2 regions of the Actinomadura miaoliensis genome follow, and region 1 is predicted to be linked to the other one. Evidence: riboswitches for the same ligand, from Rfam matches in the RefSeq annotation. Region 1 holds a riboswitch; the other holds the start of a gene.
What was found. Region 1 has a riboswitch for glycine ahead of gcvT (glycine cleavage system aminomethyltransferase GcvT). Riboswitches for the same ligand answer to the same signal wherever they lie in the genome.
Positions count from the first base shown of each region.

Region 2: it holds a riboswitch for glycine, as region 1 does, so the genes downstream of both, gcvP (aminomethyl-transferring glycine dehydrogenase) here and gcvT (glycine cleavage system aminomethyltransferase GcvT) in region 1, are expected to answer to the same signal.

Region 1 covers NZ_BAAAZG010000028.1:68,332-83,810, forward strand. The annotation lists gene ABD811_RS21515 (amino acid permease) at 6-1,613, opposite strand; gene ABD811_RS21520 (HAD family hydrolase) at 1,649-2,377, opposite strand; gene ABD811_RS21525 (phosphotransferase) at 2,374-3,330, opposite strand; gene ABD811_RS21530 (GntR family transcriptional regulator) at 3,555-4,289, shown strand; gene ABD811_RS21535 (GcvT family protein) at 4,391-6,856, shown strand; gene ABD811_RS21540 (glutamine synthetase family protein) at 6,951-8,312, shown strand; gene ABD811_RS21545 (aldehyde dehydrogenase family protein) at 8,321-9,685, shown strand; gene ABD811_RS21550 (3-oxoacyl-ACP reductase) at 9,698-10,462, shown strand; gene ABD811_RS21555 (gamma-glutamyl-gamma-aminobutyrate hydrolase family protein) at 10,459-11,223, shown strand; glycine riboswitch at 11,221-11,317, shown strand; glycine riboswitch at 11,321-11,406, shown strand; gene gcvT (glycine cleavage system aminomethyltransferase GcvT) at 11,491-12,570, shown strand; gene gcvH (glycine cleavage system protein GcvH) at 12,591-12,980, shown strand; gene ABD811_RS21570 (serine hydroxymethyltransferase) at 12,984-14,240, shown strand; gene ABD811_RS21575 (L-serine ammonia-lyase) at 14,288-15,479, shown strand, end outside.
Region 2 covers NZ_BAAAZG010000008.1:33,558-49,036, forward strand. The annotation lists gene ABD811_RS09390 (GntR family transcriptional regulator) at 1-624, opposite strand, end outside; gene ABD811_RS09395 (alpha/beta fold hydrolase) at 762-1,445, opposite strand; gene ABD811_RS09400 (zinc-binding dehydrogenase) at 1,442-1,717, opposite strand; gene ABD811_RS09405 (TetR/AcrR family transcriptional regulator) at 1,773-2,402, opposite strand; gene ABD811_RS09410 (M28 family peptidase) at 2,513-3,967, opposite strand; gene ABD811_RS09415 (SMI1/KNR4 family protein) at 4,371-5,831, opposite strand; gene ABD811_RS09420 (tetratricopeptide repeat protein) at 6,214-7,374, opposite strand; gene gcvP (aminomethyl-transferring glycine dehydrogenase) at 7,500-10,379, opposite strand; glycine riboswitch at 10,450-10,557, opposite strand; glycine riboswitch at 10,558-10,654, opposite strand; gene ABD811_RS09430 (flippase-like domain-containing protein) at 10,927-13,419, shown strand; gene ABD811_RS09435 (MerR family transcriptional regulator) at 13,472-14,071, opposite strand.

The DNA.
Region 1 (15,479 bases):
CGAGGTCAGGCGGGCGCGCCCGCGCCCGGCTCCCTCTCGCCGCCGAGCACGGCCAGCTCGGTGTCGTCGAGGGTGGTGCGCGGTCCGGTGAACCAGCGGCGCGCCGACAGCAGCCACCAGCCGCCGACCAGCAGCAGCACCACGCCGAGGGCGATGGGGGCGTAGTTGACCGCCGTCCAGTCGAAGTCGCCGCCGCCCGGCACCCCGGCGGGCGCCAGCGGCAGCACGAAGTACACCGAGATCACCGCGATCTCGATGACCGCGATCCAGCACATGACCTTGTACTTGGCGCCCAGCGTCCAGGGGCCCGGCCGGAAGGCGTCGCCCATCCGCAGCCGCAGCCAGATCGGGATGAGGAACGCCAGGTACAGCCCGATCACCGCGATCGACACCACCGCGTAGAACGCCACGGGCGTGCCGGTGGGGCTCTTGTAGAGGGCGGGCAGGGTCAGCACCAGCGCGGCTGCGCAGCCCATGATGATCGCGTTGACGGGGGTGCGGTTGCGGTCCACCTTCGCCCACAGCCGCGAGCCGGGGATGCCGCCGTCGCGGGCGAAGGCGTAGGTCATCCGGGACATGCTGGTGACGCAGCTCATCCCGCAGCAGAACTGGCCGATCACCGAGATCGCCACCACGATCTTGGCCAGCGCCGGGCTGAGCGCGGTGGTGAAGATCGCCGACACGGCGCCGAACTGCTCGTTCACCGCGTCGACGTCGGTGGCGGCGAACAGGAAGGCCAGCAGCAGGATCCAGCCGCCGACGCCCGAGTAGGCGATGGAGCGCCACAGCCCCTGCGCGGCGGTGCGGGCCGCGCCGCGCGTCTCCTCCGACACGTGCGCGCAGGCGTCGAACCCGGTGATCGTGTACTGGGTCAGCAGGAAGCCGAGGGGCAGCACGTAGAACCAGTACATGCCCTCGGAGAAGCCGGAGTTGTTGATCCGCTCGGTGAACACGAACGAGACGCTCTGGTGCGAGTCGGGCCCGAACACCAGGATCGCCACGACGGCGGCGACGCCGAACACGTGCCACCACACCGAGATGTTCTGCAGCAGCGCCACCAGCCGGTGCCCGAAGATGTTGATCAGCGCGTGCAGGACGAGGATCACCAGGAACAGCCCGAAGACGAAGCCCAGGTCGCCACCCCAGTCCTCGTTCAGCATGCCCAGCAGCACGTTGAGGAAGGTGGCGGCGCCGTAGTCCACCGACGCGGTGACCGCGACCAGGCCGATCAGGTTGAGCCAGCCGGTGAACCAGCCGTGCACCGGACGGCCCATCCGCGCCGCCCACCAGTAGATGCCGCCCGCCGTCGGGTACGCCGACACCAGCTCCGCCATGCAGAAGCCGATGACCAGGATGAAGCCGGCGATGATCGGCCAGCCCCAGGCGATGGCGACCGGCCCGCCGTTGTTCCAGGCCTGCCCGAAGGTGGTGAAGCAGCCGGACAGGATCGAGATGATCGAGAAGGAGATGGCGAAGTTGGAGAAGCCGCTCCAGGAGCGGTCCAGCTCCTGCTTGTATCCGAGTTCGGCGAGCCGCCTGGCGTCGTCGTCGAGCCGCGGGTCGGCGTGCGGGTCGGCCTTTGGGTCGGCGTGCGGGTCGGGCTGTCGGGCCATGGGGCCTCCTCGTGAGGCGATGGGCGGTTTCGGGGTCAGGGGCCGGCGAGGAGCTCCGGCCCGAGGGCGCCGACGACCGCCCCGGCCGCCTCGGCGCCCGCCTCGCTGGTGAGGTGGGCGGCGACGCAGCGCATCCCGGCGGCGCGCGCCGCCTCGATGCCGAACGGGGAGTCCTCGAACACCACGACGTCGGCCGGCCGGAGCGCGGGGCCCCGGCCGGACGGGGTGGGAGCCTGGCGTGACAGCAGGTCCAGGGCGCGCAGGAAGGTCTCGGGGTCGGGCTTGCCCGCCCGCACGTCCTCGACGGTGACGATCGCGTCGAACGCGCCGGCGAGCCCGGCCGCCGACAACACCAGGTCGACCTCGGCCCGGAAGGCGCCGGTGCCCACGGCCAGCGGAACCCGCCCGGCCAGCGCCCGGATCAGCGCCGCCGCCCCGGGCCGCACCGGCGGGGCGTCCCGCACCCGCTCGGCGTACCGCCGCACCCGCGCCTCGATGATCCGCGCCGCCAGGGCGTCGCGGGCCGGCCCGGCGGGAGCCGGGTCGCAGCGCTCCAGGACGGCGGTGACGATGGCGGGGTCGCTGCGCCCGGCGAGGTCGGTGAAGTAGGTGTCACGTTCCAGGACGACGCCGAGGTGCTCGGCGAGGATCTCGGCGTACACCTCGTACTGCAGCGTCTCGTCGTCGGTGATGGTGCCGTTGAAGTCGAAGATCGCGGCGCGGACGCCGGGGAGCCCGGCGATCGTCAGGCCCGGCCCGGTCATCGGGCGGCCCGCACGGTGTCGATGAGCCGACCGAGACCCGGGTCGGTGAGGTCGCGCAGGGCCTGGCCCCATTTGTCGGCGGCCTCGGCCCAGTAGTCGAACTCGGCGTCGGCCGCGTCGGCGGCCAGCAGCCCGTGGTGGACGGAGAACCACAGCGTCCACGTGTAGTTGGACGCCAGCAGGTAGAGCCGTACCCGGGCGACCAGCGCCTCGGTCAGGTCGGCGCCGAAGTAGGCCGCGGCCAGGGCGGCGGCGCGGTCGGGGTCGAAGTCGGCCTCGGCGGCGATGTTGCCCAGCTCGAAGGCGGGGTCGTTCATGCCGGACAGCTGGTAGTCGACGATCCGCACCGCCGCGCCCTCGTCGATGAGGTTCTCCGGCAGCAGGTCGTTGTGGCAGGGGACGAGCGGCAGCGGCGCGGCGTCCATGGCGCGTTCGATGCCGGCCATGACCGGCAGGTGGTCGGCGTAGCCGTCGGGCACCCGCAGCCCGTGGCGGCGGCACAGCGCGACCAGCTCGTCCTGCTTGCGGAAGATGCTGAACCGGTTGCCGAACGGGTCGGGCGCGGCGTGCAGCCTGCGGCAGGCGGCGGCGACGCGCGGGATCATGCCGGGGTCGCGCACGTCGTCCCGGCCGAGGGTGCGGCCGTCGACGAACTCCAGCAGCAGCGCGGGCCGCCCGTCGGCGTAGTCCTCGACGACCGCCAGCACGCGCGGGCCGACGCCGGCGCGGGCCGCGCGCACGGTGTTGTCGATCTCCTGGCGCAGCGGGACGCCGAGCCCGGCCTCGCTCACCGCCGGGTCGAGGATCCGCAGGACGTAGCGCCGCCCGCCGGTGTCGACGCGGATGACGCGGTGGCTGAGGCCGCCCTTGAGCGTGGTGCAGGTGACCCCGGCGCCGGACGGGTCCGGCGGCAGACCGGCTCGGGCGAGCACTTCCTCGATGGCAGCGGCCATGAACCGTCCCCAGTGTGAGTTCGGCGTTACATGGATTGGGCTGCCCTTAACCCATTGGAAACACGATCTGGGCGTCCGGGGGCCCGTCCATGCCCCCCGAAGACGTTCGATGTCCTGGAAGTCTGCGAGCGTGAGCGGCCCGCGTCAATAGGGCGCCGACGGTTTTCTTTCGGTTCGACCGCAACCCCTTTTGGTATGTCCATTGGCGTGGTAGGAAGTCGGTCATGACGGACGGAAGCGACGAATCGCTGCGTGGCCGGGCCTGGGAGGGCGTGCTGGCGGCCATCCGCGAGGGCGGCTACCTGCCCGGCGACCGGCTGCCGCCCGAGCGCGAGCTGGCCGAGCGTCTCGGGGTCAGCCGCGCCACGCTGCGCCTGGCCCTGCACGACCTGGAGCGCGCCGGGCAGGTGGTGCGGCGCCCCGGGCGCGGCGGCGGCACGTTCGTGGCCGCGCCCAAGGTGGAGCGCGACCTGGCGCACTTCGCCGGGCTGGCCGAGTACATCCGCCGGCAGGGCATGGTCGCCGGGACGCGGGTGATCGCGGTGGCGCTGACCGTCCCCGAGCCGCCGGTCGCCGAGGCGCTGCGGCTGGACCGGGACGAGCCGGTCGTGGCGGTCACCCGGGTGCGGCTGGCGGGCGGGGAGCCGATCGCGCTGGAACGCTCCCGCTTCCCCGCCCGGCGCTTCCCCGACCTGGCCGAGCAGGCGCTCGGCGGCTCGCTGTACGACCTGCTGCGCGACAAGTACGGCGAGTCGCCCGAACGCGCCGTCGAGCGCATCGAGCCGGTGGCCGCCGACGCCGAGACCGCCGGGCTGCTGGACGTGGCGCCCGGCACCCCGCTGCTGGCCGTGCAGCGGGTCGCCTACAACGCGGCGGGCGAGCCGATCGAGCACGCCGACGACCTGTTCCGCGGCGACCGCACCCGCGTCGTCGTCTGGACGTCCCCCGAAGAACGCTGACCCCCGGCCCGGACGCCACCCCCGCACACGAACCGATCCCGGCACGCACGAACCGATCCCGGCACGCACGAACCGACCCTGGCACGCATGAAGGGACCCCCGTGTCGAAGAACCTCCCCGGCCGCGCGCGCGTCGTCGTCATCGGCGGCGGCGTGGGCGGCACGAGCATCGCCTACCACCTGGCCGAACTGGGCGAGCGCGACGTCGTCCTGGTCGAGCGGGCCGACCTGACCAGCGGCTCGACGTTCCACTCGGCGGGCCTGGTCGGGCAGCTGCGCGCCGACCCCACGCTGACCCGCATGAACATGTACTCGGCCGAGCTGTACCGCAGGCTCCAGCAGGGCGACGACCCGCCCGGCTGGGTCGAGTGCGGCGGCATCCGGCTGGCGGGCACGCCCGAGCGGATGCAGGAGATCCGGCGGCAGATCGGCTGGGCCCGCACCTTCGGGCTGCCGCTGGACGAGATCTCGCCGGACGAGGCCAAGGCGATGTTCCCGCTGATGAGCACCGAGGGCGTGGTCGGCGCGGCGTACCTGGCCACCGACGGGTACGTGGACCCCTCCCAGCTCACCTACTCGCTGGCGGCGGGGGCCCGCGCGGGCGGCGTGCGGATCTTCACCCGCACCCGGGTGCTCGGCGTCGAGGTGAAGGACGGCCGCGTCACCGGCGTGCGCACCGACCGCGGGGACGTCGAGGCGGAGATCGTGGTCAACTGCGGCGGCATGTTCGCCGCCGAGATCGGGCGGATGGCCGGGGTGCGGGTGCCGATCGTGCCGATGTCGCACCAGTACCTGGTGACCGAGCCGCTGCGGACGCGCAGCGGGCCCGGGGGCGGGCGGGGACGGCTGCCGACCCTGCGCGACCCCGACCACCTGGTCTACTTCCGCGAGGAGGTGGACGGCCTGCTCATGGGCGGGTACGAGCGCGACTCGGCGTCCTGGTCGCTGCCGGACGACGGCGGCAACGGCCACGACGCGATCCCCGCCGACTTCAACGGGCGGCTGCTGGCCGAGGACTGGGACCGCTTCGAGGAGATCACCGCCAACTCCCAGCTGCGCGTGCCGGCGATGGCCGACGCCGGGATCCGCAAGCTGATCAACGGGCCGGAGGCGTTCACCCCCGACAACGAGTTCTGCCTGGGCGAGACCGAGGTCGCGGGATTCTTCGTGGCGGCCGGGTTCTGCGCGCACGGCATCGCGGGCGCCGGCGGCATCGGCAAGGTCATGGCCGAGTGGATCACGGCGGGCGAGCCGCCCATGGACCTGTGGCACATGGACATCCGCCGCTTCGGCCCGCACTACCGGTCGCCGTCGTACACGCTCAAGCGCACGGTGGAGAACTACGAGACCTACTACGACATCCCCTATCCCGACCGGGAGCGCACGGCCGGGCGTCCGCTGCGGGTCTCCCCCGTCTACGCCTGGCACGAGGCGCACGGCGCGGTGTTCGGCGAGAAGGCGGGCTGGGAGCGGGTCAACTGGTACGAGCCGAACGCGGCGGCCGGGGACGAGTCGCTGCGTCCGCGCGGCTGGGCGGGACGGGCCTGGTCCCCGGCGATCGGCGCCGAGCACGCCGCCACGCGCACCGCGGCGGGCCTGTTCGACGAGACGTCGTTCGCCAAGATCGAGGTGACGGGGCCGGGCGCGGCGGGCCTGCTGGAGCGGCTGTGCGACAACCACGTCGCCCGCGAGGTCGGCGCGGTCACCTACACCCAGTGCCTCAACTCGCGCGGCGGCATCGAATGCGACTTCACCGTCACCCGCACGGCCGGGAACGCGTTCCTGATCGTCACCGGGACGGCGTTCGGCGGCCACGACCTGGACTGGATCAGGCGGCACGCCCCGTCCGACGGCTCCGTGCGCGTCGGCGACGTGACCGGGCAGTACGCCTGCTTCGCGCTGTGGGGGCCGCGTGCCCGCGACCTGCTGGCGCCGCTCACCCCCGACGACGTCTCCGACGCGGCGTTCCCGTACCTGACGTCCCGCGAGATCGTCGTCGGCGACGTGCCGGTGCGGGCGCTGCGCGTGACGTTCGCCGGTGAGCTGGGCTGGGAGCTGTACTGCTCCAGCGAGTACGGCGCGGCGCTGTGGCGCGCGCTGGCCGCCACCGGGGCGACGCCGGGCGGCTACCGGGCGATCGACAGCCTCCGCCTGGAGAAGGGCTACCGGATGTGGGGCGCCGACATCTCCCCTGACCGCAACCCCTACGAGGCGGGGCTGGGCTTCTGCGTCAAGCTCGACAAGCCGGGCGGCTTCCTCGGCCGTGACGCGCTCGTCGCCGCCAGGGAGCGCGGCGTCGCCGAGCGGCTGCGCTGCCTGACGCTGGACGACCCGCGCGCCGTCTGCCTGGGCAACGAGCCCGTGCGCGTCGGGGACGACGTGGTGGGGCGGGTCACCTCGGGCGGCTACGGCTACACCGTGGGCACGTCGATCGCCTATGCCTACCTGCCCGCCGACCGGGCCGCGCCCGGCGCGAAGGTCGAGGTCGAACTGTTCGGCGAGTGGGTGACGGGCGAGGTGGCCCGCGAGCCGTTGTTCGATCCCGCGAACGCGCGCGTCCGCTCTTGACACCCCGGCCCCCCGACCCGGATAAATGGACTTCGTCCAGACCATTCGCTCTCCGACATCCCGGTCCGCCCCATGCCACAGAGATGAGCGTCTTGTGAGGAACCCCGGTCTGATCACGCTGGACGAGCTCCGCGACGAGGCGGCCGCGGGCCGGATCGACACCGTCATCATCGCGATCACCGACATGCAGGGCCGCCTGCAGGGCAAGCGCCTGTCGGCCCGGTACTTCCTGGACGAGGTCGCCGCCCACGGGTCGGAGGGCTGCAACTACCTGCTGGCCGTGGACGTCGACATGAACACCGTCGACGGGTACGCGATGTCGTCCTGGGAGACCGGGTACGGCGACTTCGTGATGCGCCCCGACCTGGCCACGCTGCGGCGCGTCCCCTGGCAGGAGGGCGCCGCGCTGGTCTTCGCCGACCTGACGTGGGAGGACGGGACGGACGTCGTCGCGTCGCCGCGGCAGATCCTGCGGCGCCAGCTCGCCCGGCTCGCCGAACGCGGGTGGGGCGCGTACGTGGGCACCGAGCTGGAGTTCGTCGTCTACCAGGACTCCTACGAGCAGGCCTGGACGAAGGGGTACCGCGACCTGACCCCGGCCAACCAGTACAACGTCGACTACTCGCTGCTCGGCGGCGCCCGCGTCGAGCCGCTGCTGCGCCGCATCCGGCTGTCGATGGAGGGCGCCGGGATGTACGTCGAGTCGGCCAAGGGCGAGTGCAACCTCGGCCAGCACGAGATCGCCTTCCGGTTCGCCGACGCGCTGACCACCTGCGACCAGCACGTCCTCTACAAGACCGGGGCCAAGGAGATCGCCGCCCAGGAGGGCATGTCGATCACGTTCATGGCCAAGCCGAACGAGCGCGAGGGCAACTCCTGCCACGTCCACGTCTCGCTGCGCGCCGAGGACGGCACGCCGGTCATGGCCGGGGACGGCCCGTACGGCCTGTCGGAGATCGGGGAGCACTTCGTCGCCGGCCAGCTGGCATGCCTGCGCGACCTCACGCTGCTGTACGCGCCGAACGTCAACTCCTACAAGCGCTACCAGCCCGGCTCGTTCGCCCCGACGGCGATCAAGTGGGGGGTGGACAACCGCACGTGCGCGCTGCGGCTGGTCGGCCACGGGCCGTCGCTGCGGGTGGAGAACCGGGTGCCGGGCGGCGACGTCAACCCCTACCTGGCCGTCGCCGCGCTGGTCGCCGCCGGGCTGCACGGCGTCGACGAGCGGCTGCCGCTGGAGGAGGCCTACCGCGGCAACGCCTACGTCTCCGACGCGCCGCGGGTGGTGGGGACGCTGCGCGAGGCGGCCGCGGACTGGCGCTCCAGCGCGCTCGCCCGCAAGGTGTTCGGGGACGAGGTCGTCGAGCACTACGCCAACGCCGCCCGGGTGGAGCTGGACGCCTACGACCGTGCCGTGACCGACTGGGAACTGTTCCGCGGCTTCGAGCGCCTGTGAGGGGACCGATGGACTTCGATGTGATCAACCCGGCGACCGAGGAGGTCGTCGCGGCCGTGCCGATGGCCTCCACCGAGGAGGTCGACGCGGCGGTGGAACGCGCCAAGGCCGCGTTCCCCGCCTGGCGCGCCGTGGCGCCCGGCGACCGCGCCCGGCTGCTGCGGGCGTTCGCCGCGCAGGTCGACGACCACGCCGACGAGCTGGTCGACCTGGAGGTGACCAACTGCGGGCACCCGCTCGGCCAGGCCCGCTGGGAGGTCGCCAACCTGCGCGACACGCTGTACTACTACGCCGCCGCGCCCGAACGCCTCACCGGGCGGCAGATCCCCGTGCCGGGCGGCCTGGACGTGACGTTCCACGAGCCGCTGGGCGTGGTCGGCGTGATCGTCCCGTGGAACTACCCGATGCCGATCATGGGCTGGGGCGTGGCCCCGGCGCTGGCCGCGGGCAACACCGTGATCGTCAAGCCGTCGGAGCTGACCCCGCTGACCGCCCGCCGCGTCGGCGAGCTGGCGCTGGCGGCGGGCCTGCCCGAGGGCGTGCTGCAGGTGCTGCCCGGGGAGGGCCCGGTGGCGGGCCGGCGGCTGGTGAACCACCCGGACGTCCGCAAGATCGTGTTCACCGGGTCGACGCGGGTGGGCCGGGAGATCCTGGCCGCGTCAGGGCCCCGTGTCAAGCGGGTCACGCTGGAGCTGGGCGGCAAGAGCGCCAACATCGTCTTCGCCGACGCCGACGTGGAGCGGGCCGCCGCCGCGGCCCCGCTCGCGGTGTTCGAGAACGCCGGGCAGGACTGCTGCGCCCGCTCCCGGATCCTGGTGCAGCGCCCCGTCTTCGACCGGTTCATGGAGCTGCTGGAACCGGCCGTCCGCGACGTCGTCGTGGGCGACCCCCGCAAGGACGACACCGAGGTCGGGCCGCTGATCAGCGCCGCGCACCGCGCCAAGGTCGCCTCGTTCGTGCCGGACGACGCGCACGTGGCGTTCCGCGGCTCGGCCCCGGACGGCCCGGGGTTCTGGTTCGCGCCGACCGTGCTGCTGGCCCCCGGCGACCCGGCGCGCCTGCCCGCCTGGACCGAGGAGGTGTTCGGCCCGGTCGTGGTCGTCGCGCCGTTCGACGACGAGGACGAGGCCGTCCGGCTGGCCAACGACACCGAGTACGGCCTGTCCGGCTCGATCTGGACCCGCGACGTGGGCCGCGCCGTGCGCGTCTCCCGCGCCGTCGACTCGGGGAACCTGTCGGTCAACTCCAACTCGGCGGTGCGCTTCTGGACGCCGTTCGGCGGGTTCAAGCAGTCCGGGCTGGGCCGCGAGCTCGGGCCGGACGCCCTCGACGCGTTCACCGAGGTCAAGAACGTCTTCATCGCTACCGAGTAGGAGTGGCTCAGGATGCAGCGCTTGCAGGACCGGGTCGCCGTCGTCACCGGAGGCGGCGGCGGCATCGGGCTGGCCACCGCGCGCCGGTTCGCGCGCGAGGGCGCGAAGGTCGTCGTCGCGGACGTCGACGAGACCGCGGGCAAGGCCGCCGCCGAGGAGGTCGGCGGGCTGTTCGTCCGCACGGACGTGGCGCGGGAGGACGAGGTCGAGGCCCTGTTCCGGGCCGCCAAGGAGGCCTACGGCCGCGTCGACGTCGCGTTCAACAACGCCGGGATCTCCCCGCCCGACGACGCGTCCATCCTGGACACCGGGCTGGACGCCTGGCGGCGCGTGCAGGAGGTCAACCTGACCAGCGTGTACCTGTGCTGCAAGCACGTGCTGCCGTACATGCGCGAGCAGGGCAGGGGCTCCATCGTCAACACCGCGTCGTTCGTGGCGGTGATGGGCGCGGCCACCTCGCAGATCTCCTACACCGCGTCCAAGGGCGGCGTGCTGGCCATGACCCGCGAGCTGGGCGTGCAGTTCGCCCGCGAGGGGATCCGGGTGAACGCGCTGTGCCCCGGACCGGTGGACACGCCGCTGCTGCGCGAGCTGTACGCGGCCAACCCGGAGGAGGCGGCGCGGCGCCTGGTGCACATCCCGATGGGCCGGTTCGCCGAGGCCGACGAGATCGCCGCCGCGGTGGCGTTCCTGGCCTCCGACGACGCCTCGTTCATCACCGCGTCCCAGTTCCTGGTGGACGGCGGGATCTCCGGCGCCTACGTCACCCCGCTATGACCGGCACCGCGAACGAGACGAGCCGCCCCGTCATCGGCATCACCGGATACGTCGAGGACGCGAGCTTCGGCGTGTGGAACATGCGGTCGGCGCTGGTGCCCTACGCCTACGTCCGGCAGGTGGCCGAGGCGGGCGGGCAGCCGGTGCTGCTGCCGCCCGTCGGGGCGCCGGCGTCCCTGGTGGACCGGCTGGACGGGCTGGTCGTCGCGGGCGGCGGCGACATCGACCCGGCGCTGTACGGCGCCGAGCCGCACCCCGAGGTCTCCGGCGTCCGGGACTTCCGCGACGGCTCCGAGCTGGCGCTCGTGCACGCCGCGCTGGACCGCGACCTGCCGTTCCTCGGCATCTGCCGGGGCCTGCAGGTGCTGAACGTGGCGCTGGGCGGCACGCTCGTCCAGCACCTGCCGGACGTCGTCGGCGGCCGCACCGACCACTCCCCCGCCCCCGGCGTCTACGGGCACTTCCCCGTCCGCGTGGAGCCGGGGTCGCGGACGGCCGAGGCCCTCGGCGGCGACACGACGCCGACGGTGGCGCACTACCACCACCAGTCGATCGACCGGCTCGGCACCGGCCTGCGCGCCGTGGCCTGGGCGGACGACGGCGTCGTCGAGGCCGCCGAGCTGCCCGGACGCGCGTTCGCGCTGGGCGTGCAGTGGCATCCCGAGGTGGGCGACGACCCGGCGCTGTTCCTGTCCTTCGTCGCCGCGGCGCGGATCTACGCGGGAGGGGAGGCCGCTGATACGCTGACCCTGCGCCGCTGATCCCGTGCGGGAGAGCGCCCTCGCAGCCGGCGGGGGCCGCCGAAGGAGCAAATCCTCCCCGGAACCTCTCAGGCCCCAGGACCGCGCAGGCCAGGCGCCCTCTGGAAAGCGGGGACACGGTCCCCCGCCGAAGGTGAAAACCCCGCGCGAGGGGTGAAGCTCTCAGGCGCCGATGACAGAGGGGGAGGCACCGACGACGCCGGTGCGCCGATGGGACGATGATGATGCGCGTCCCGACGCGCGCCCCCGCGATGAAGGAGCCCACCCATGTCCAGGAAGACGCCGCTCTACGAGGTCCATGCCGACCTCGGCGCCACGCTCGTCGACTTCGCGGGCTACCAGATGCCGCTGCGCTACCAGAGCGAGACCGCCGAGCACCGCGCCGTCCGCACCGGGGCCGGGCTGTTCGACCTGTCCCACATGGGAGAGATCTTCGTGTCCGGGCCGGGGGCGGGCGCCGCGCTCGACCACGCGCTGGTGGGGAACCTGTCCCCCATGGCGGTCGGCAGGGCCCGCTACACGATGATCTGCGCGCACGACGGGGGCGTGCTGGACGACCTGATCGTCTACCGGCTCGCGGCCGAGACGTTCATGGTGGTCGCCAACGCCGCCAACGTCGACACCGTCCGCGAGGAGCTGACCGGGCGGGCCGCCGGTTTCGAGGCCGCCGTCGACGACCGCTCCGCCTCCTACGGCCTGGTCGCGCTGCAGGGCCCCCGCTCCCAGGACATCCTTTCCGGATACACCGAGGCCCCGCTGGCCGACCTGCGTTACTACGCCGTCATGGCGGGGGAGGTCGCCGGGGTGGACGCGCTCATCGCCCGCACGGGCTACACCGGCGAGGACGGCTTCGAGCTGTTCGTCTCGTCCGGCGACGCCGTGGCGCTGTGGCGGGCGCTCGCCGCCGCCGAGGGCGTGGTGCCCGCCGGGCTGTCGGCGCGCGACACCCTCCGCCTGGAGGCGGGCATGCCGCTGTACGGCAACGAGCTGACCACCGAGACCACCCCCTACGAGGCCGGGCTCGGCCGCGTGGTCAAGCTCGACAAGAAGGCCGACTTCGTCGGCAGGTCCGCCCTGGCGGCGCAGGCCCAGACCCCGCCAGGCCGTAGGCTCGTGGGGCTGGTCGCGCGCGGCCGCCGGGCCCCCCGCAAGGGGTACCCGGTCGTCGGCTCCGACGGCACGCCGTGCGGCGTCGTGACCAGCGGCGCTCCGTCGCCCACACTGGGCAGGCCGATCGCCATGGCGTACGTCGACAGCGGCGTCGCGGAGAGCGGGCTCGCCGTGGACGTCCGCGGCCGGCACGAGCCGGTCGACGTCGTCCCCCTGCCGTTCTACAAGCGATCCTGAAACACCTGGGAGAAACGAACGTGAGCGTTCCGGAACAGCTCCGCTACAGCGAGGAGCACGAGTGGGTGTCCGGCCTCGACAACGAGGACGGCATCGTCACCGTCGGCATCACCCAGCACGCCGCCGACGCCCTGGGCGAGATCGTCTTCATCGAGCTGCAGCCCGGCGAGGGCGACACCGTCGAGGCCGGGGAGCCCTGCGGGGAGGTGGAGTCGACCAAGTCGGTCAGCGACATCTACTCGCCGGTCAGCGGCGAGATCACCGCGATCAACGCCACGGTGGTCGACGAGCCGAAGGTCATCAACGACGACCCGTACGGCGAGGGCTGGATCTTCAAGGTGCGGCTCAGCGAGGAGCCGGGCGACCTGCTGGACGCCACCGCCTACGGCAAGCTGATCGAGGAGGGCTGACCCGTGTCCCTCAACGAGTCCCTGGCGGCCGTCGACCCGCAGGTGGCCGAGGCCGTCGCCGCCGAGCTGCGCCGCCAGCAGGGCACGCTGGAAATGATCGCCTCGGAGAACTTCGCGCCCGTCGCCGTGCTGGAGGCGCAGGGCTCGGTGCTGACCAACAAGTACGCCGAGGGCTACCCGGGGCGGCGCTACTACGGCGGCTGCGAGCACGTCGACGTCACCGAGCAGCTGGCGATCGACCGGGCCAAGGAGCTGTTCGGCGCCGAGCACGCCAACGTCCAGCCGCACTCGGGCGCGCAGGCCAACACGGCGGTCTACTTCGCCATGCTCCAGCCCGGCGACACCATCCTCGGCCTGGACCTGGCGCACGGCGGGCACCTGACCCACGGCATGCGCCTGAACTACTCCGGCAAGATGCTCAACGTGGTCGCCTACCACGTGCGGCCCGAGGACGGCCGCGTCGACATGGAGGAGGTCGCCCGGCTGGCCGCCGAGCACCGCCCCAAGATGATCGTGGCGGGCTGGTCGGCGTACCCGCGCCAGCTCGACTTCGCCGCGTTCCGCGAGATCGCCGACTCCGTCGGGGCCCTGCTCATGGTGGACATGGCGCACTTCGCGGGCCTGGTCGCGGCCGGGCTGCACCCCTCGCCCGTCCCGTACGCGGACATCGTCACCACCACCACGCACAAGACCCTCGGGGGTCCGCGCGGCGGGCTGATCCTGGCCCGCGAGGAGTACGGCAAGAAGATCAACTCGGCGGTGTTCCCGGGCATGCAGGGCGGCCCGCTGGAGCACGTGATCGCCGCCAAGGCGGTCGCGCTGAAGATCGCCGCGTCGGCGGAGTTCCGCGACCGGCAGGCCCGCACCCTGGAGGGCGCCCGCATCCTGGCCGAGCGGCTGCTGGCCGAGGACGCGGCCAAGGCCGGGGTGAAGGTGCTGACCGGCGGCACCGACGTCCACCTGGTCCTGGTCGACCTGGTCGACTCCGAGCTGACCGGCCGGGACGCCGAGGACCGGCTGCACGACATCGGCATCACCGTCAACCGCAACGCCGTGCCCAACGACCCGCGTCCGCCGATGGTCACCTCGGGCCTGCGGATCGGCACCCCCGCCCTGGCCACCCGCGGCTTCACCGCCGAGGACTTCGCCGAGGTCGCCGACGTGATCGCCGAGGCCCTGCAGCCGTCCTGCGACCAGGCGGCCCTGGCGGCCCGCGTGCGGGCGCTCGCCGACAAGCACCCCCTGTATCCGACCCTCTAGTGCCTCCCGTGACCGGGGCGACCCCCCGGTCACGGAGGGAGCGTGCGATGGCCATCAGTGTCTTCGACCTTTTCAAGATCGGAATCGGACCGTCCAGCTCGCACACGGGCGGGCCGATGGCAGCCGCACACCGCTTCGCCCGCGGCCTGGCCCGTGACGGCCTGCTCGAGAAGACCGCGTCCGTCCGGGCGGTCCTGTACGGGTCGCTCGGCCTGACCGGCAAGGGCCACGGCAGCGACAAGGCCGTGATCCTCGGCCTGGAAGGCGACAAACCCGAGCTCGTCGACGTCGACACCGTGGACGAACGCCTGGCCGCCATCCGGGCGAACAAGGCGCTGCGGTTGTTCGGCTCCCACGACGTCCCGTTCGTCGTCGGCGAGCACCTGGTCTTCGAACGCAAGCAGACGCTGCCCGGCCACCCCAACGGGATGCTCTTCACCGCGTTCGACGACTCCGGCGGCGAGCTGCGCGCCCGCGTCTACTACTCGGTGGGCGGCGGCTTCGTCGTCGACGAGGAGGCCGCCGGCGCCGACCGCATCAAGCCCGACGACACCGTCCTGCCCTACCCGTTCGCGTCCGCCGCCGAGCTGCTGGCGCTCTGCCGCGACACGGGCCTGTCGATCCCCGCGCTGATGCTGGAGAACGAGAAGGCGTTCGGCCGCACCGAGGACGAGATCCGCTCCGGGCTGCTGGACCTGTGGCGGGTGATGCGCGCGTGCGTCGAACGCGGCTGCACCCGCGAGGGGCTGCTGCCCGGCGGCCTGAAGGTGCGGCGCCGCGCCCCCCACCTGCACCGCCAGCTCCTGGCCGAGAGCCCCGCCGACCCCCTGCACGCGATGGACTGGGTGACCCTCTTCGCGCTGGCCGTGAACGAGGAGAACGCCGCCGGGGGACGCATCGTCACCGCCCCCACCAACGGCGCCGCGGGCATCATCCCCGCCGTCCTGCACTACTACGACCGCTTCGTGCCCCGCGCCGACGACACCGGCGTGGTCCGCTTCCTGCTCACCTCCGGCGCGATCGGCGTGCTGTTCAAGCAGAACGCGTCCATCTCCGGCGCCGAGGTCGGCTGCCAGGGCGAGGTCGGCTCGGCCTGCTCGATGGCCGCCGCGGGCCTCGCCGAGGTGCTCGGCGGCACCCCCGAGCAGGTGGAGAACGCCGCCGAGATCGGCATCGAGCACAACCTGGGCTTGACCTGCGACCCCATCGGCGGCCTGGTGCAGATCCCCTGCATCGAGC
Region 2 (15,479 bases), on a different contig from region 1:
CGCCTCGGCGACGGCCGAAGACGCGGGCACGGCCTCGACGAACCGCCGCCCGTGGTCCAGCTCCACGCCGTACCGGCCCTCCAGTACGCCGTACAGCGACTGCTCGGTGAAGTCCTCCTCGAGCAGGCCCGGGGCGATGTCGGCGGGGAGGTAGGTGCGGGTCAGCACCCACGGCTCCCCGCCGACGTACCGCAGCCGCTCCAGGTGGATCACCGGGTCGCCCTCGTCCAGTTCCAGCGCGGCGGCGACCTCGGCGGGCGCGGGGATCGGGGCGAACGCCAGCACCCGGCTGCGCAGCACCTCACCGCGCGCCTGGACGTCCTCGTACAGCCCGGTCAACGACTGGAACAGCGCCTCGTCGGTCTTGCGGGCGGCGGCGAACGTCCCCTGCCCCTTGCGGCGGACGATCCGTCCGTCGGCCTCCAGCTCGTCCAGGGCCTGCCGGACCACCGTCCGGGACACGCCGTACTCCTCGCACAGCGTCATCTCGCCCGGGAGCCTGCTCCCCGGCTCGATCTCGGTTTCCAGCCGCTCGACCAGCAACTGCTTGAGCTGCGCGTAGTACGGCAACGGCGAACGGCGATCGATGCGGCCCCCTAGCATGGCGCCCAGTATCGCACGCATGTCATGTCAGGATGACAGGCGGTCACCTCGCGGATCGGAGCCGGGCGACCCGCCGTGGCGTCGCCGGGGCGCCGCCGGCGATGCGGTCGACGGTGGCGACGGCGTGCGCGCTCTGCAGGGGATGCCGAGGCCGGCCTTCACGCGTCCTCCAGGAGGACGTCGGCCAGTTCCTTCGGAGCGGTCACCATGGCGTCGTGCCCGACGTCCAGTTCGGTGGCGTCCCAACCGAATTCCCGGGGCAGCTGCGGGAAGGGCATCGGGCCGGCGGGGGTGCACACCACCGCGCGGCACGCGATCGCGTCGACCGCTCCCGTCAGGCGGGTCTTGTCGGAGAACGTCCGCCGGGGCTGGGGGGTCAGCCGCGGTTCCACCCACGCGACCTGGGCGGGATCGGTGACACCGGCGGTCGACGCGGACGTGAGGGGCACCAGTCCGTTCACGGTCACCGAGTCGACCCAGTCGCGGAAGAACCGGGGCGCGCGGTCGTCCAGCGACTCGCCGTCGCGGGCCGCCCACGCGTCCACCATGACGAGCCGCCGCACGCGTTCCGGCATCCGGTCGGCCGCCTCCCGGACGACCAGTCCGGCATAGCTGTGCCCGACGAGCACCACGTCCCGCACGTCCTCGTACCAGAGGGTCTTGAGGACGTCCTCCACATGCGTCTGCAGCCCGATCTCGGGGCTGCACAGATGGGCGCGCTCCCCGAGCCCGGTCAGCGTCGGCGTGAACACCTCGTGGCCCGCCGCCCGCAACCGCGCCGCCACGTCCCGCCAGCACCAGCCGCCATGCCAGGCACCGTGCACCAGTACGTACGTCGTCATCGCAGCTCCTCCTCGACCGTCAGCACGACCTTGCCCGTCGTGCGCCCTCGGGCGACCAGACGATGCGCCTCCGCCGCGTCCTCCAGCGGGAACGTCCGGTCGACGTGCACTTTCAGGGATCCCGCGCGCACCAGACCGGCCAGCGCCTCCAGGCCCGCCAGGTGCCCCACTCCCCCGGCCGCCCCCACGACGACGACCCGTTGCCCCATGTCGCCGTCCCACTCCGCCTGCCGTATCGCCAGCATCGTCGTCACGATCAGGAACACAAACATACATACAGCATGTATGTCAATGACCTGAGGCGGCCCAGGGCCGGGCCTCGGCGTGTCAGTCTCGGTGCAGGCACCCGTCGACGCGGCCCGCCACCCCGGCCAACATGAGCCTGAGCTGGCGCAACGTGTCGTCGGCCATGGCCTTCTGGTCGTCCGCGCGCGCGATGTCGAGGGCGGCCTCGCAGATGCCGCCGTACAGCAGCGACGTCAGCGCCTCCAGCGGCCGCTCGGGAATGCACCCGGCCTCGACCGCGATGCCCAGCCCCCTCCGCAACTGCTCCTTGCACCCGGCCTGGATGTCGCGCATGTCCGTCCAGCCCAGCGCCGCGGGCGCCTCCACCAGCGTGATCCGCCGCACCCCGGGTTCGAGGGTGGCCTCCAGCATGGCCGCGCAGCCCGCCAGGATCCCCTCCCACGCATCGGCCTCGGCGGAGAACGCCCGCCGCACCACGACCGCCAGCCGGCGCTGCTCCTCCGCGTACACCTCGCGGAAGATCTGCTCCTTGTTGCTGAAGTGGTGGTAGAACGCGCCCCGGGTCACCCCGGCCCGCTCGCAGATGGCTCCGAGCGACGTCGCCGCGAACCCCCCGTCCACGAACAGCTCCCGGGCGGCGGCCACCAGGGCCGCCGTCGTGGCCCTGGTCCGCTCCTCCTGAGTCCGCCGCACACCGGCCCTGGCGCCCACAATCCCTCCCCGAACTGGACCTCGCAAGCGACCCTACCGACCACTCCCCTCAAGCGCCCGAGCACGACCGCCGCTCGTCTCGCGAACAGCCGCGCCGTTCGCGTCGGGGGTCAGGAGGAGCCGTCGCGCTCGGCGAGCACGTCGTCGACGTCGACGGCGAACCGCCCGATCGCCCACGCCATGGCGCGCGTGTTGCGGTCGAGTTCGGCGCGGTGAACGTTCCGCACCGTGTCGCAGGGCTGGTGGTAGCAGGGATCGAACATGTCGCCGGCTCGCCCTCCGAACAGGGCGGCCTGCTCGGCGGTCTTGGTCTGGTACGTGCCGCCGTCCAGGCCGCCGATGGGAATGCCCACGTCCCGGAACGACAGGTGGTCCGAGCCGATGCCGGCGATGTCCTGGGGCTGGAAGGCGAGCCCGCGGCTGCTGTAGTACCCGGTGAGCACCCGTTCGACGGCCCCGGAACCGGCCGGCCCCGGCCCGCTGCCCGTGTTCGGGTTGTCGCTGTCGTCCCCGTCGATGATGAACCGGCCGAAGTTGGGTCCGGCGATCAGCTCGTAGTTCAGGTACAGCGCGATGGCGCGCCGCTGCTCGGCGGTGAGGTTTGCAACGTAGTGCTCGGACCCGACGTCCAGCAGTTCTTCGGCGCCCCACCAGGCGAACCGGACCTTGTTGCGGACGGCGTGCTGCTTGGGCGCGAGCCGCAGCGCCGTCTCCAGCAGGGCGGCCGCGGCGGTGGCGTTGTCGTTGATGCCGGCCGTCTCGCGCACGCTGTCGAGGTGGGCGCCCGCCATGACGACCCGGTCGTCCCGCCCGCCGCCCGTCTCGGCCAGGATGTTCTCGGTCACGCCGGCGATCCGGTGGCCGCGCAGGTCGAGCCGGATTCGGACCGGCGAGCGGCGGGTGCGCTCCGCGACCGTCTCCGCCCATCGCTGCGTCACCGAGGCGATCGGCAGGGGCACCGAGGCGGGGTCGAACACGTGGTTCCGGTAGATGTTGTCCGGCCGCGCGGTCGGCATGTACATCAGCACGGCGCGGGCCCCGGCCTCCGCGGCGACACGCACCTGCGTCACGAAGCCGCACGACGAGCGGGGCATCACGACCACCGCTCCGTCCGCCGGAGTCGCGTCGTAGTCCTCGCGTTCGCATCCCACGCTGGAGTCGACGGGCGGCGCGACGAGCGGAGCGTCGATCCCGCCGGGCGGCGTCGACGGCGACCAGCGCCACATCAGCACCCGTACCGCCGCGTCGTCCGGGGACGTCACGGCGCGTTCGGCGTCCACGCGATGGTCCTGGTACGGCACCGGTTGGCGGACGACCCGGTACCCGGCACCCCGCAGACGCTCGACCAGGTACCGGGCGGACGCGTCGAAGCCGGGGCTGCCGGTCGCCCGCGTGCCGCCGCCGATGTCGGCGGCGTGCTGCCAGGCCCGCAGGTGGACGAAGGCCGCTTCGCCCGAGACGGAGCGTTCCAGCTGTTCCGCCAGCCGGGACGAATGGCCGACCGGCGCCACGGCACCGACCCCGGCGACCACCGCGCAGAGCAGTGCGGGAAAGGCCGCGGTCATCGGATCACCTGCCGTCTCGACTGGTGACGGCCGCGATGCGCCGGTCGGCGATCACGCCCCTGCGCCGGTGCGGAACCTGCGGATCGAAGTCCATCGACGTCTCCCTAGCGCGGTGAATTTTCCCCGGAGGTGTCATCCGCCCCGACAGATCGCAACCTCGTCCGCTTTGTACCGCTTTCCCCATGGCCACGCAAGAGCGGAACAGCCTCCGGCTTCCGCGTCGCCACAGAAGGCATGACGCCTATCGAGCACCAGAAGAAATCCGCCGGGGCGGAGCCCGGCCGGCCATTTCGTGAACTGGCGGGCGAGGTACCTGTGGGCGCGCCGCGTGGGATTCGGTGCCGAGTGTTCGCGGCGTGTGTTGTGCACGTTGCCGGGATCGCGCTGGCAGGACGCCGATTCGTCAGGTCGTGATGGACCTTCCGCTGCGGCGCCAGGCCGTGCTGACGTCGAGGCCGAGGCGGGCCGCCCAGTCGATCGCCTCGGCGAGCGAGGCCTCCCCTGCGAGACGGGCCGCGGCGAGCGCGGGCGGAAGGGTGCCGTCGCGGAACATGGCGTCCCACTGGCCGGGGCCTAGCGACAGGAAGCGGAGCTGGCCCATTCCGGCCAGGACGCCCGGGTCGGCGATCTCCGTACGGGACAGGTCCAAGCCGTACAGGCGCGGCAGGGTGCGCAATGCGGCGATGTGGACGGGGCCGCCGCCGGTGACCGACAGCGTCCGCAGGGTGGGGTGCGCGGCCAGCGCGCCGAGGTCGCCACCCTCGTCGAGGCCGAGCGCGGCATCCTCCAGCGGCAGGTCGCGCAGCGGCCCCAGGTCGGCGGCCGTCACACGGTTCAACGCCAGTGCGCGCAGCCGTGGGGTGGCGCGCAGGACGGCCAGGTCGGTTCGGCGCGCGTCGTTGACGGTGAGTTCCTGCCACGAGGGTTCCAATGCCGTCGCATCCGGCAGGCTCTCCAGGACGCCGGAGGTCGGCGGTTCGGGGGCGCGCTCGACCCCCAGCTCCAGCCAGCCGTCCTCGTCGTCGACGTCGTACTCTCCTTCGTCGAGCAGGCGCAGGTAGCGGCCCAGCAGCGCGGTCACCGAATCGGCCTCGTAGGCGGGGCCGCGCTCGTAGTCGCGGCCGATCCGGATCACCTGGCCCGCACGGCCCTTCGGCGCCGGGCTCATGTCCACCGCGAGATAGTGGCCGCCTCCGTCGTGCGCGAACGGAATCCACCCGTCATGCCCGCTGCACCGCCGGACGGTCTCGACCGGATGGGCGTCCAGGACGACGGCGTCCCAGCCCAGCTCCCACCCGCCCCAGGCACGCTCGCGCTGCCGCGCGTGCTCCCGGACGACCTCGTCCAGCGGCAGCCACTCATAACCGTCGAACAGGCCCGCGAGCCCGCGTTCCCCGTCGGCGATCTCGTACAGGGCGCGCAGGTCGCAGGGCAGCGGGCGGCCCAACCGGCGTTCGGCCTCGCCAATGTCGGCCGCCGGGTCGCCCAGCTCGTCCCTCACCCCGAGTTCCGCACGGCGGCGCAAGTACTCGCGGAACCGCCCGGCCGCCGTCTCCGGGTCCCCCGCCGGGGCGGTGTCCAGCGGCCCTTCCTGAAGGTGGCCCGGTTCGGCGGGCAGGTAGCCGGGGTCGAGCACGGCACAGTACTCCTTGCCGAATCCCCGCCACACGCGCTCGTTGAAGGCGGTCAGCGAGTAGGCGCCGGACGGCTCGCACACCAGCTCCAGCGTCAGCAGCTCCCACCCCTGCGCCTGCTCGGCGGACGCCCACAGTTCGTCGAGCACTCCCTCGGCCACGCCGAACGCCTTCGCCGACCGGGTCTGCCCCCCGGACATGTCGTAGGTGAGGCTGCAGCTGCTGCTCAATCGGCCCGCCCACCCTGAGAACGTCGCCCGTGCCCAGCCTTCCGGCGCCGAGTCCGCCACCCGCCGAACGACCCGCTCCACCACCGGTACGTCCTCGTCGCGCATTCCCGCCCCTTCCGTCGAGTCCGTCCCCGAACCTAGAACGGCCCGCCGACAAACCGCTCCGCCGAAGCCGATCGACGGCCGGCGGTGCCGGTGGCCGCCGCTCGTCGGGGACGGATCGCCACGATCACGAGATGTCCTGCCCGCGCCGGGAGCCGTTGCCGTCAACGGCGCCGCACCGGAGGCGTACCGCTTGTGCCGCGGCGTCTTGGCGTTCCGGCCGTCCCAGGTCAGCCGTCGGGGAGACCGGTGTCCCACACCCCCGCTGCTTGGGCCGGGGTCATACGGTGGCGTCGGGCCAGCCTGGGGGGAGCAGGGAGGCGGGGGTGCCCATGGCCAGGCGGAGGCGTTCGGCGAAGCTCTCGTGCAGCAGCGGGCCCCAGGCGTAGTCGCTGGGCACACGGACGGCCTTGCCGATCAGCTCGTGGGTCTCGCCGGGCCGCTGCTCGGCCGGCTCGTCGGCGTACCGGACGGCCAGCAGCGCGTACATGTGGTCGAGGGCGCCGAACGCCTCACCGGCCACGGCGGGCAGCGTGCCGTCCGAGACCGCCTGTTCCAGCACCGGTTCCCACCACAGGTTCTCGGGGTCGGCGTCCTCGTCGTCGCCGCCGAAGTCGCGGCGCAGCCGGGCCCGGACCTGCGCGGCGACGCCCGGGTCGGCCAGGCCGCGCCGCCACACCTCCCGGCTCTCGGCCCCGCGTCCGCGCAGCGGCAGGGTACGGGCGAGCAGCTCGATCGCCAGCGGCCCGGCCTCGGCGTCGACGGTGGCGTCCTCGCCGTCGCCGAGGGCGGCGGTGAACGCCCCGATGGCCTGGTCGAGGTAGGCGATGCCGAGCGCCACCGCCAGCCGTGCGTAGGCGTGCGGCGCGGTGTCGCGGTCGACCAGGCGCAGGCCCGCGGTCAGGACGCGCTGGGCGCGGGCGGGCTCGCCGCGTTCCAGCAGCCGCTGCGCCAGGTCGTGGGCGGCCAGCGGGCCGTACTCGGCGTCGCCGGTGGCGATGGCCCGCTCCCAGCGTTCGCGGGCGGTGTCGAAGTCGCCCGCGTCGTCGGCCAGCCGCGCCAGCGCCACGTGCGCCGGGGGCAGGTAGGCCGGGTTGCCGAAGTCGACGACGACCTGCCAGGCGGGCCCGGCCAGCTCGTACTCCCCGGCGCGTTCGTGGGTGAGCGCCAGGTGGTAGGCGGCGCGCGGCCCGTACTCGGGGTCGCCGGTGGCGATGGCGGCACGGTCGGCCTCGCGGGCGCCGGCCACGTCTCCGGCGTCGTCGAGCACGACGGCCAGGCCGAGCGCGGCACGGGCGCGGACGGGGGTGTCGCCGAGCGCCAGGACCTGCTCGAACAGGTCGGCGGCGCGGTCGAGCTCGCCGTCCTCGGCGAGCCGCCGGGCCTCCTCGCACAGGTGCTCCGGGGTGTCACCGGGGGGCGGGGCCGAGGTGTCGCTCATAGGGTGCTCAGCCTATCGAGCCGCCGCCCGCCGGAGACGGGACGACACGAAAACCGACGGGCTTGATCATCGGTGTCCGTGCCGTCCCGCGGCGCGTGCCCCGCGCGGTTCTCGGGCGGTGCGGGTCAGTCCTCGAACGCCTCCGGCGGCGGGCAGGAGCACACCAGGTTGCGGTCGCCGTACGCCTGGTCGATGCGGCGCACCGGCGGCCAGTACTTGCCCTCGCGCAGCGACGGCACCGGGTAGGCGGCCTCCTCACGCGAGTAGGAGTGCTTCCAGTCCTCGGTGATCAGGCAGGCGGCGGTGTGCGGGGCGTTCTTGAGCGGGTTGTCGTCGCGGTCGTAGGCGCCGTCGGCGACCCGCTGGATCTCCCGGCGGATCTCGATCATCGCGTCGCAGAACCGGTCCAGCTCGGCCAGGTCCTCGCTCTCGGTGGGCTCGATCATCAGCGTGCCGGCCACCGGGAACGCCAGGGTCGGGGCGTGGAACCCGTAGTCGATCAGGCGCTTGGCCACGTCCTCGGCGGTGATCCCGGTCTCCTTGGTGATCTTGCGGAGGTCGGCGATGCACTCGTGCGCGACCAGCCCGTTGCGGCCGGTGTACAGGATCGGGTAGTGCGGGGCCAGCCGCCTGGCCAGGTAGTTGGCGGCGATGATGGCGCCCTCGGTGGCGGCGCGCAGCCCGTCGGGGCCCATCATCGCGATGTAGGCCCAGGAGATCGGCAGGATGCCCGCCGAGCCCCACGGCGCCGCCGAGATCGGCCCCACGCCGGTGCCGGCGGGGCCCGCCTCGGGACGCAGCGGGTGGTTGGGCAGGAACGGCACCAGGTGCTCGCGCACGCCGACCGGGCCGACGCCCGGCCCGCCGCCGCCGTGCGGGATGCAGAACGTCTTGTGCAGGTTCAGGTGCGACACGTCGGAGCCGAACTCGCCGGGACGGGCCAGCCCGACCAGCGCGTTGAGGTTGGCGCCGTCGACGTACACCTGGCCGCCCGCCTCGTGCACGGCCGCGCAGACGTCGGTGATGGTCTCCTCGAACACCCCGTGGGTGGACGGGTAGGTCACCATGATCGCGGCCAGCTCGGCGCGGTGCTTGGCGATCTTGGCGTGCAGGTCGTCGAGGTCGATGTTGCCGTGGTCGTCGCACTTGACGACGACCACCCGCATCCCGGCCATGACGGCGCTGGCGGCGTTGGTGCCGTGGGCCGACGACGGGATCAGGCACACGGTGCGGTGCTCCTCGCCGCGGGAGGCGTGGTAGCCGCGGATGGCCAGCAGCCCGGCCAGCTCGCCCTGGGACCCGGCGTTGGGCTGCACCGACACCTTGGCGTACCCGGTGATCTCGGCGAGCCGGTCCTCCAGCTCGGCGATCAGCTCCAGGTAGCCGGCGGCCTGGTCGACCGGCGCGAACGGGTGGATGTTCGCGAACTCCGGCCAGGTGATCGGCTCCATCTCGGTGGTCGCGTTCAGCTTCATCGTGCAGGAGCCGAGCGGGATCATCGACCGGTCCAGCGCGATGTCCTTGTCCTGCAGGCGGCGCAGGTAGCGCAGCATCGCCGTCTCGGAGCGGTGCGCGTGGAACACCGGGTGGGTCAGGTACGGGCTCTCGCGGCGCAGCTCGCCGGGGAACGCCTCGGCCGGGTCCTCGTCGTGCGCCGGGTCCACGCCGAAGGCGTCCAGGACGGCGGCGACGTGCTCGGGCAGCGTGGTCTCGTCGCAGGCGATCGCGACGTGGTCGGCGTCGGCGCGGCGCAGGTTGATCCCCCGGTCGCGGGCGGCGGTCACGACCTGGTCGGCGCGGCCGGGGACACGGGCCAGCACGGTGTCGAAGAACGCCTCGTGCACCACCTCGACGCCGCCGCGCCGCAGCCCGGCGGCGAGCTCGGCGGCGCGGCGGTGCACGCGCTGGGCGATCGCCGCCAGCCCCTCGGGCCCGTGGTACACCGCGTACATGCTGGCCATCACGGCCAGCAGCACCTGGGCGGTGCAGATGTTGCTGGTGGCCTTCTCGCGGCGGATGTGCTGCTCGCGGGTCTGCAGGGCCAGCCGGTAGGCGGTGGCGCCGTCGGCGTCCACCGACACCCCCACCAGGCGGCCGGGCAGCTGCCGCTGGAGCCCCTCGCGCACGGCCAGGTATCCGGCGTGCGGGCCGCCGAACCCGTACGGCACGCCGAACCGCTGCGCCGAGCCGACCGCGATGTCGGCGCCGGACTCGCCGGGCGGCCGCAGCAGCGTCAGGGCGAGCAGATCGGCGGCCACCACCACCTGGGCGCCGCGCTCGTGGGCCTGCTCGGTGATCGGCGCCAGGTCCCGCACGGCGCCCGACGCGCCCGGGTACTGCAGCAGGACGCCGAAGAAGTCGCCGTCGGGCAGCCCGCCGGACAGGTCGGCGGTGACCACCTCGATGCCCAGCGGGATCGCGCGGGTGCGGATCACCTCGATGGTCTGCGGCAGCGCGTCGGCGTCCACCAGGAAGGTGCCGGGCTCCTTGCGCTTGGACGCGCGGTGCGCCAGGGCCATGGCCTCGGCGGCGGCGGTGCCCTCGTCCAGCATGGAGGCGTTCGCGACCGGCAGCCCCGTCAGGTCGGCGACCACCGTCTGGAAGTTCAGCAGCGCCTCCAGCCGGCCCTGGGAGATCTCCGGCTGGTAGGGCGTGTAGGCGGTGTACCAGCCGGGGTTCTCCAGCACGTTCCGCATGATCACGCCGGGGGTGACCGTGCCGTGGTAGCCCAGGCCGATCATGGAGGTGAGCACGGTGTTGCGGCTCGCCAGCTCGCGCAGCCGGGCCAGCGCCGCGGTCTCGCTGAGGGCGGGCGGCAGGTCCAGCGGGCGGGCGGTGCGGATCGCGGCGGGCACCGCGTCGTCGACCAGGGCCTCGGCCCCGGAGTAGCCGATGGCCGCCAGCATCCGGGCGTGCTCGTCGGGGGACGGCCCGATGTGCCGGTCGGCGAACCGGGTCGGGGGATGCTGCGGCGACGCCACCGGGGCGAAGAACTGGGCGGTCATTGGGGATCCTCCTGGGCTGCTGCGGTCGCTCAGGGCGGCCGCCCGCCGCGCTGGCGCGGTCCGGCGACCTGTCTCCCCCTCTGTCTCGGCACCTGAGAGCTTCACCCGCGGAACGGGGTTTCCCCTTCGGTGAGACGCCCCCGCCCATCGGAAGGCGGCGCCTGCTTTCCAGAGGTGCCTCGCCCGAGCGGTCCTTTTGCCTGAGAGGTTCCGGGGAGGGTTTGCCCCTTCGGCGCCCCACGCTGGCGGCGTGGGGTCTCTCCCGCACAGGGTCGACGGCGTCCTATATGGGAACTCTATCCAACAGATCCGTGACGATCGTCCGCCGGGGGACGGCCGTGGCGACGCCGACTGCGCGGAATCCGCGCGCTCGCGGCGTCCCGCGCGGCCGCCCCGGCACGTCGCCAGTACGATAACCACAGCTCACGGACGGGATGATCGCCGCGGGCGCAGGGCGACAACTGTTCCCGGCCGGGGGCGGACGGGGGCGCGGCACGGTGCACGCGCCTCTCGACGCGACGCCGCCGGTTCTGGAACGCTCATCACGATGACAGGTCCGGACGGCGGTGCGGCGGTGACGCAGACCCAGGAGGAGACGGCGCCTCCCGGCGTGGCGGCGACGGTCGGCGTGCCGGTGGAGGAGCCGGCCCGGCCCGACCGGATCCGGCGGCCCTCGGACGCCATCCGGTTCGCCGCCTCGGTGGCCGGGCTGGTCGGGATCATGCTGCTGGTGTCGTTCGCCCAGCAGACCACCCACGGCCTGCAGACCGACATCGCCGAGGGCACCGCGCACGCCCCCCGCTTCCTGCTCACCCTGGCCACGCTGGTGTCCAGCTTCGGGGTGCTGGCGGTGCCGGTGGCCTTCGCGGTCGAGCGGCTGTTCCACAAGGACGGGGTGCGGGTCGCGATCGCGCTGCTCGCCGCGGTGATCGCGTTCGTGCTCACCATCCTGCTGGACGACCTGGTCGTCCCGGCCGCGCCCGGCGGGGTGCTGGACTCGCTGATCTGGGGCGGCACCGACACCGCGCCCGTGCACACCGACATCACGCCGGTCATCGCGTTCGTCACCGCCGTCGGCATGGCGGGCCGAAGCCGCTGGCAGGCCGTCACCTGGACGATGATCGGGCTGGCCGCGCTGACCGGCCTGACCGCCGCGACCGCGTCGGTGGCGGCGCTGGCCGCCACCTACTGCCTCGGCAGCGCCATCGGCCACGGCACCCTGTACGCGGTCGGCACCCCCAACCCGCGGCCGCCGGGCACGGCCGTGCTGGCCGCGCTGGAACGGCTGGGGCTGCGTCCCACCCGCGGGCGGCAGGTGCCCGGCGCCGCCGACGATCCGCGCCACTACACCGTGGCGACCGCGCACTCCCCCGGCGACGCTCCCGCCGACGCCACCGGGCGGCCCCTGCCGGGCGGCGACTGGCAGCTGCGGGTCACCGTCCTGGACCGCGACCAGCAGACCGCCGGGCTGCTGTACCGGGTGTGGCGGCTGGTGCGGCTGCGCGGCGGCTCCACCCGGCGGGCGCTGCGCTCGCTGCGCCGCTCGCTGGAGCAGGAGTCGCTCATGGCCTACGCCATGGAGTCGGCGGGGGTGCGCACGCCGCGGCTGGTCGCCACCTGCGAGGTCGGCACCGAGGCCGCGCTGCTGGCCTACGAGCACGTGCCCGGGCGGCCGCTGGACGCCGTGCGCGACGCCGAGATCACCGACGAGCTGCTCGAGGACGTGTGGCAGCAGCTGCGGCGGCTGCAGGCCGCCCGGCTGGCGCACCGCCGCCTGGAGGGCGACGCGATCCTCGTCGGCGACGACGGCCGCGTCCGCGTCGTCGACCCCCGCTCGGGCGAGATCGCCGCGGGCGACGTGGCGCTGCGGATCGACCTGGCACAGCTGCTCACCACGGTGGCGCTGCGGGTCGGGCCGGAACGCGCCGTCCGCTCCGCGGCGCGCGTCCTCGGCGACGGGCCGCTGGCCGGGGCGGTGCCGCTGCTGCAGCGGGTGGCGCTGTCGCGGTCCACCCGCGCGGCCGTCCGGCAGGACAGGGAGCTGCTGCCCCGCATCCGCGAGCAGATCCTGCGGCTCAAGCCGGAGACCGAGGCCGCACCGGTGCGGCTGGAGCGGTTCCGGCCGCGCACCATCCTGTCGATCATCGCGCTGACCGTCGCCGCCTACATCGTGGTGCCGCAGCTGTCGAGCGTGAACCTGCCCACCCTGATCTCGCAGGCCGAGTGGTGGTGGGCGGCGGTCGGGCTGGCCGCCTCGGCGGTCACCTACCTGGCGGCGGCGCTGATGCTGATGGGCTTCGTGCCCGAGCGGCTGCCGCTGGGCCGCACCGTGCTGGTGCAGCTCGCCGCGTCGTTCGTCAAGCTGGTCGCGCCCGCCGCGGTCACCGGCGTGGCGCTCAACACCCGGTACCTGCAGCGCTCGGGCGTGCGGCCCGGGCCCGCGGTCGCCAGCGTCGGCGCGTCCCAGCTGATGGGCATGGTGGCGCACATCCTGCTGCTGATCGTGTTCGGGTTCATCACCGGGTCGACCCACAACGCCACCAAGGACCTGGCCCCGTCGCGGACCGTGGTGATCGTGCTGCTGGGGCTGGCGGTGCTGGCCGGGATCGCGCTGACCATCCCGAAGGTGCGGCGGTTCGTGGCGGCCCGGCTGCGCGGCATGTTCTCCGGGGTGGTGCCGCGGCTGGTGGACGTCCTGCAGTCACCCAGCAAGATCGTCCAGGGGGCCGGCGGCACGCTGCTGCTGACCGTGGGGTTCATCGTGTGCCTGGACGCCTGCATCCGCGCGTTCGGCGGGTCGCTGCCGTGGACGGCCGTGGCGGTGGTGTTCCTCACCGGCAACGCCCTGGGCTCGGCCGCCCCCACGCCCGGCGGCCTGGGCGCCGTGGAAGGCGCCCTGACGCTGGCACTGACGATCTCGGGGCTCACCGCCGACACCGCCACCTCGGCGGTGCTGCTGTTCCGTCTGCTGACCTTCTGGCTGCCGGTCCTGCCGGGCTGGGCCGCCTTCACCTACCTGCAACGCAAGGAAGCGATCTAGCCCGTACCCCGCCGGGGCCGCGGCGGCGGCCTCGTCCGGGCCGCCGCGGGCGTCAGCCCGTCCGCCGGGCGCGGCGGCGGTGCGCCAGCTCGTCGTGGGGATGCTGGGCGGGACCGTCGGCGGCGGCTCTCTCTCCGGGCAGCTCGGCGAGGCTGCCCTCGACCTCCTGCCACACCCGGCCCAGCGCGATCCCGAACACGCCCTGCCCGCCCTGCAGCAGGTCGACCACCTCGTCGGCCGAGGTGCACTCGTAGACGCTGACCCCGTCGCTCATCAAAGTGATCTGCGCCAGGTCCTGGACGCCGCGGTCGCGCAGGTGCGCCACGGCGGTACGGATCTGCTGCAGCGACACCCCCGTGTCCAGCAGCCGCTTGACCACTTTGAGCACCAGGATGTCGCGGAAGCTGTACAGGCGCTGGCTGCCCGACCCGTGCGCGGCCCGCACGCTGGGCTCCACCAGGCCGGTGCGCGCCCAGTAGTCGAGCTGACGGTAGGTGATCCCCGCGGCCGCACACGCCGTCGGGCCGCGGTAGCCGACATCCTCAGGCGGCGCCGACACCTCGGTGTCGAACAGCAGTCCCTGCTCTCCGGCACGCTGGGACGCCATCTGCCTGTCGGGGGTCGCCTTGCCCTCGCCGCTGCTCACCGCCACGCGGACCTCCGGCTTCTATCAGCCCGCGGCGTTCCGTCAAGGGGGTTTGACGAATGACGCCACGAGTGTTCCACCAGCACGGTAGGTGCCGGTCAGAGTGTGGTCAACGTTCGTCGTCGGCGCGTCGCATGCCCGGATGAACCGCCTTCACGTGGGCAAACTGCACACCTTCGCACTCATTCTCTCCTACCCCGCCGCCTCCGGAGCCGAACGACCGGCCGCCCGCGCCGCAAGTTCACACAGATCAGAGCATGATCTTGCATCCGCGGCGCACCCGCTCCCGGGACGCCGACCCCCCGGCGCCCCGTCCTCGCACTCCTGTGCCGCACGTCACACGCCATACTCCCCCAGGAATCGGCGACCGCACATCCTCACGGGCCCAATGCCCTTACCCGGCGGCCACCTAACCGATACCGGCCACACTTTTTCTGGAGACCCGGCTCCACCGGCACGTTGGTGGGTCGAAGGCTGGCACGGCGGCACCTATGGCCGGGCCCCGCGTAGGAGACCAGGCGACCGCTCAGTCCGGACTGTGGTACCGGTTCCAGTCCGGCGGCCGTCGCGCCGCATCGATCTGTGCGCGCACTTCCTCCTTGCGCGCCTCCGAACGTTCCCGCAGTTCTCGGTCGGCCTCAGCACTCACGCGCTTCAACCACCGCCGATACCTGTGCCGCAGAGAGTCCCCACCTCGACGCCCCATGCGCCCAATGTGCTCCCGATCCGACCGATCAACAAGCGAGACCGCAAATCAGCCGAAAGACTCCCAGCCAGGCAGCCCGGGAAGGCAACAACCCGAACAGGCCCCCAGGCATCACTCTCTGAACATCCCGAGGACCCAAGCTCATCGAGCGGCAGCCCCACCTCGAGAGCGAAGCTCACACGCCAGGGGACGCACCTCAGACGGGGTTCCAAAGAGTCGCCCCCGGGAGAAACAGCGGGCCGGACCTACAGCGAAGGCAAGCGCAGCCCACAGACCAGGCGGACACACCTCGGACAGGAGTTCCAGGGGGTCGCCCCCCGGGAAAAACAGGCGAGCCGGGCCCTCGGCGAAGGGAAGCACAACCCACAAGGCAGGAGACGCACCTCAGACGGGGCTCCAAGGGGACGCCCCGGGAGAGACAGCGGGCCGGGCCTTCAACGAAGAAAAGCACAGCCCACAAGGCAGGGGACGAACTTCAGGCGGGGGCTCCAAGGGAACGCCCCCCTGGGCGAAACAGTGCGCCAGGCCCCCGACGAAAGTGAGCGCAGCCCACAAAGCAGGGGACGCACCTCAGACGAGGTTCCAAGGGGACGCGCCCGGGAGAGGCAGCAGGCCGGGCCCTCGGCGAAGGGAAGCACAGCTCACTAGGCAGGGGACGCGCCTCGGGCGGGGGTTCCAGGGGGTCGTCCCCCTGGGAGAGACAGGCGG